DNA from 2 places in the Synechococcus sp. C9 genome. Region 2 is predicted to be linked to the other one. Evidence: predicted binding sites of a transcription regulator. Region 2 holds the regulator's gene; the other holds the start of a gene.
What was found. Region 2 encodes HrcA, which represses chaperone genes, less so after heat shock. Its sites were predicted from a motif close to TTAGCACTCNNNNNNNNNGAGTGCTAA; they were not measured.

Region 1 (2,394 bases), 860 kb from region 2:
CGTTCTTGCAGTTTTTCCTTGTCGTAGGTGGAGTCGGTTTCCTCGATTTGCTTGCGGATTTGTTCGCACCGGGCTTTCACCGCCGCCTCATTCCCTTCCGCAATGATGGTGGTGTGGTCCTTGGTGATGTTCACCCGCCGGGCTTTACCCAGCATATCCATCCGCACGTTGTCGAGTTTGGAGCCGGTTTCCTCGGAAATGACTTGCCCACCGGTCAACACGGCGATGTCCTGCAACATGGCCTTGCGCCGGTCGCCAAACCCAGGGGCTTTCACGGCGGCCACGTTCAACACGCCCCGCAGTTTGTTCACCACCAGGGTCGCCAGGGCTTCTTTTTCAATATCCTCGGCGATGATCAACAACGGTTTGCCCGCCCGCGCCACTTGCTCCAGCACCGGCACCAAATCCTGCACCAGGGTAATTTTCTTGTCGGTGATCAGGATCAGGGCATCTTCCTGGACGGTTTCCATCCGCTCCGGGTCGGTGGCAAAGTAGGGGGAAATGTACCCCTTGTCAAAGCGCATCCCTTCGGTGACTTCCAGTTCGGTGGTGGTGGATTTGCCTTCTTCCAGGGAAATGACCCCTTCCTTGCCCACCTTGTCCATCGCATCGGCGATCATCTTGCCCACTTCCTCGTCATTCCCGGCGGAGATGGAGGCCACTTGGGCAATGGCTTTGGAGTCTTCCACCGGGCGGGCGTGGCTGGCAATTTTTTCCACTACGAAATGGGTAGCTTTGTCAATCCCCCGCTTCAGGGCAATGGGATTAGCACCAGCGGCCACGTTGCGTAACCCCTCTTTGACCATCGCATGGGCCAATACGGTAGCGGTGGTTGTCCCGTCCCCGGCCACATCGTTGGTTTTGGAGGCGGCTTGGCGGATCAGGGCTACCCCCGTGTTTTCGACATGGTCTTCCAGTTCGATTTCCTTGGCGATGGTCACCCCGTCATTGACGATTTGGGGCGCACCGAATTTCTTTTCCAATACCACGTTCCGCCCCTTGGGCCCGAGGGTGACGGCGACGGATTCCGCCAGGATGTCCATCCCCCGCTCTAGGGCGCGGCGAGCTTCTTCGTAATAGAGAATTTTCTTAGCCATGAGTGAAAACCTCCTTCAGGGTTACTTGACCGTAGCGAGAATGTCTTTTTCCGCCAGCAGGACGTATTCCTCACTGCCGATTTTGATCTCGGTGCCAGCGTACTTGGAGTACAGCACCTTGTCGCCGACTTTGACTTCTAGGGGTTGCCGTTTCCCATCCTCATCCCGTTTGCCAGGACCCACGGCGGCTACTTCGCCAATTTGGGGTTTCTCCTTGGCGGTGTCGGGCAGGAGGATGCCCCCGGCGGTTTTTTCCTCAGATTGACTCACTTTCACCAGTACCCGGTCTCCCAACGGGGTGACGGTGGAGACATTCAACGTGATGGTTGCCATAAATGACGCTCCCAATGTCATTAAAATTAGACCTGGAGTTGCTGTCCAGAGGTTTGCGACCCTGACCTAGCACTCTCAGCCTTCGAGTGCTAATTTAGCGTACCCGGTGCCGGGACTTGGGTACGGGTTTCCGAACTGGGGGTTGTGTGAATCAGCGCAAAGTTTTGTGGGGAAGTATGACAAAGGGTGGGGCGGGGGGGCGGGCTGGTTTTAGGATGGGGGTGATTGATTTCTGGAGTGTTGCCCATGAATTCCCTACTGTTGACCGTACCGACGACGGTGCCCTGGTCCCCCAGTGTGGCTGTGGTGATGGTGGGTTGCAATTTGTTTGCGGTGGCGATTGGTTATTACGCCATCGAGGGCAAGGGGGTGGGGCCGGCTCTGCCTTTGCCGGAGTTATTCAAAGGGTTTGGGGTACCGGAGTTGTTGGCGACGGCGGCGCTGGGGCATCTGTTGGGGACGGGGATGGTGTTGGGTTTGGCCAATTCGGGACTGCTCTAAATATCAATTCTGAATTAAGGGCACTTCATAAAAATAGGTGGCAGGGGCGTAGCCCCCGTTAACCAAGCACCTGCGGTGTATGGTTCGGGAGAGTATGGGCATTCCAGCGAGATAAACTGGGTGCAAATCATGATAGGGGTGCCCTTAATCTGGCATTGCATTAGATGAATGCCCTGTCCCGACTTCTTACAATAGAGATAGTGACGTTTGGGGGTACAGGCAATGCAAGGGGGAATCCGGGTCGGTTCATTATTTGGCATCCCCCTGTACCTCGACCCGTCCTGGTTTGTGATCGCCCTGTTGGTGACCTGGGCCAATCGTCTGCGCTGGCGGCAGTTGTACCCGGATTGGCCGGGGAGTTGGGTATGGGGCATGGGCTTCCTGTTGGCGCTGGGACTGTTCGGCTCGGTATTACTGCATGAGTTGGGGCACAGTCTGGTGGCGAAGGCGCAGGGGGTGAAGG
Region 2 (2,394 bases):
TTTTTTACCGCCAGCCAGGAAGACAACGCCCTGGGCTACAACCCGGAAATTGGCCGCTTTTTGAATGGGGCTTTGTTCGCCCTGGTCTTTTTCGGTGGGGCTTGGACGTTGCTGTTCAAAAACTCCTATTTAGTCTGGCAATTGCTCCAGCAGTTGGGCTAATTCGGCACCAAAAAGCGGAATAACCGCACCAGGAGCGGGTGGGGATTGGCGGCGGCAAACACCAAGCCGGTTACCCGCCCCCCTGCTTCCTCCGTCCACAGGCTCATGGTCTGTTCAGTGCGGCATTCCTGCAATAATTGCTCAATCGTCATCTGGGAGCGGTCAGGGGGGGGTTCTGCCATTCCCAAAGCCACTTGGACTTCGGCGGGGGTGACGCTCAAACCTACTTCCGTCGCCAGGGTAACGACCATGTGCACCAGGGCATCCGGGTCGGTGGCCTCCCGAAACCGTTCCTGTTGCGCCGGGTCTTGCATCACCTGTTCCAGAAAAGCCTGGATTTCTGCGGGAGTCATGGGGTCAAGCTCAGGGGTGATAGGATTAAAAATCCCACGAAATGGGTCATTCGCCAACCCATTTCCAGGGCAGGGGCGGGTTGCATCGGTCCCCGGCTGTCCAAAACCAGGGTGAGCAGTAAATAGATCACCCCCAACAAAATTGCCACCGCTCCCGTCAGAATCGCCGTAATTTTGCCCCGTTCCATCCCTAGGTTCCCCCAAGGGATTGGGACACATAGGCGGCTCCCGCCCGCACCAGGGCGATCATCCGCCCATAGGGCATCCGTTTGGGACCCAGGATCGCCACCGCCCCCACCGGCACCCCATCTTGGGAGTACATGGTGGATACCAAACTACAGGTGTGCATGGGTTCCAGGGGATTTTCCTGACCGATAATCACCCGCACTGGCGCCGTTTCATGCCAGAGCAGTGCCCCCAGGCGTTCTTGCTCCGTCTCCAAAACCTGCATTACTGGTTGAACCTGTCCCGACTGCTGAAACTCGGGTTGTCGCAGGGCCGCCGCCAGCCCACTAATCACCAGGGGCGTTGGGGTAGTGGGTCGTCCCCAATCCCGCAACTGTTGGGTCAAAGGAGGCATGAGCGTCCGCAACCAGTCCCCGTAGGAGGCAAATTCCCGTTCCAATGCCGCCCAATCCAGGTTGATAATCTCCCGCAAGGCCCGCCCCTGCAAGTGGTAGTTCAAAAATTGTCCCACCATTTCTAAGGCTGATTCCACCTCCACCTGCGCCGGGGGGGACCAATCCAATAGGGTGGACTCCACCCGTTCCCCTTCCAAAACCACCATCAAGGCCACCCGTTCCCCCACCGCCACCAGGCGCAAATGCCGCAATCGGGCACTGCGGGTTTGAGGACGGGTCACCAAAATAATCGAACCACTCAGTTGGGAAAGCAGTTGGGCCGCCTGCCGCAACACCCCCTCCAAATGCTCAACCCCAGTGGGCAAGGGGGGTTCAACCAAAGGCGGGCTGACCGGTTCGCCCCGATGCAGTAACCAATCCACATACCGCCGGTATCCCAAATCCGAGGGAATCCGTCCCGCCGAGGGATGGGGTTGGTAAAGCAAACCCGCCTGTTCCAAGCGTCCCATGGTTTGCCGAATCGTGGCCGGGCTGGCGGGAATTTGATACTTGGTCATCAGGGTACGGGAACCCACCGGCTCCCCCGTCGCCACATAGTGTTCCACCGTGGCCTGTAGTACCTGTTGCTGACGTGCCGTTAATTCCCCAGTTTGCCCCATGCCCCTGAAAATCCCAGCCTTAAAAAGATTTTATGAATTATTTATATGATGCCCAATCCCTGGCAACTCGGCAAGTTGAGACAAGCATACGCAAGTTTATAGCGCACCAGGAGCTTGGGGTCATGCTCAGGGCGTGGTGCCAGGTTTGCTTTAGTAGGTAAAGAAAAGGGACAGACAGTTGGGTAGCGGAAACAGCTCACCCAGGTTACTGGGCTAAGATGGGAACGTCACCCCAAAATCCCTAACCAATTGCCAACTAACGAAATCTGCGCCGTGAACCCGACCAAGGGGGGGGACCAAATGGCTCACGAATTTGCATCACATCACCATTACTGCGGGTAATCGTGAAGGCATCCAGTTCGTCCCCATCATATTCCCCCACCACCGTAACCCGCTCGCCGGGGGTGAAATTCAGTTGGTGATACCAGCGGGGGCCAGCGTCCACAATGATTTGCCCAGTCCCATCATCCAAAACAAAGTCATTGCCAACCACACTACGGATAACGCCTGAGACGGTAATCCCACGGTTCTTTTGGAGTTCACGAAGGGGAACTTGCGCCTGAATGCCCGGAACACCTACGACCGTTACTGCCGAGAGGATAATCGCCAACATGAGCGATTTCATAAAAAAATATTCCT

Region 1: the regulator HrcA is predicted to act here: its motif matches at 1,497-1,523, upstream of groES (co-chaperone GroES).

What each region holds. Positions count from the first base shown of each region.
Region 1 is NZ_JALAAD010000001.1:1,789,570-1,791,963, forward strand. It holds gene groL (chaperonin GroEL) at 1-1,097, opposite strand, end outside; gene groES (co-chaperone GroES) at 1,119-1,430, opposite strand; gene psaK (photosystem I reaction center subunit PsaK) at 1,677-1,931, shown strand; gene MLD66_RS08795 (site-2 protease family protein) at 2,154-2,394, shown strand, end outside.
Region 2 is NZ_JALAAD010000001.1:933,139-935,532, forward strand. It holds gene MLD66_RS04600 (hypothetical protein) at 1-162, shown strand, start outside; gene MLD66_RS04605 (Nif11-like leader peptide family natural product precursor) at 159-515, opposite strand; gene MLD66_RS04610 (hypothetical protein) at 512-703, opposite strand; gene hrcA (heat-inducible transcriptional repressor HrcA) at 706-1,755, opposite strand; gene MLD66_RS04620 (NirD/YgiW/YdeI family stress tolerance protein) at 2,012-2,380, opposite strand.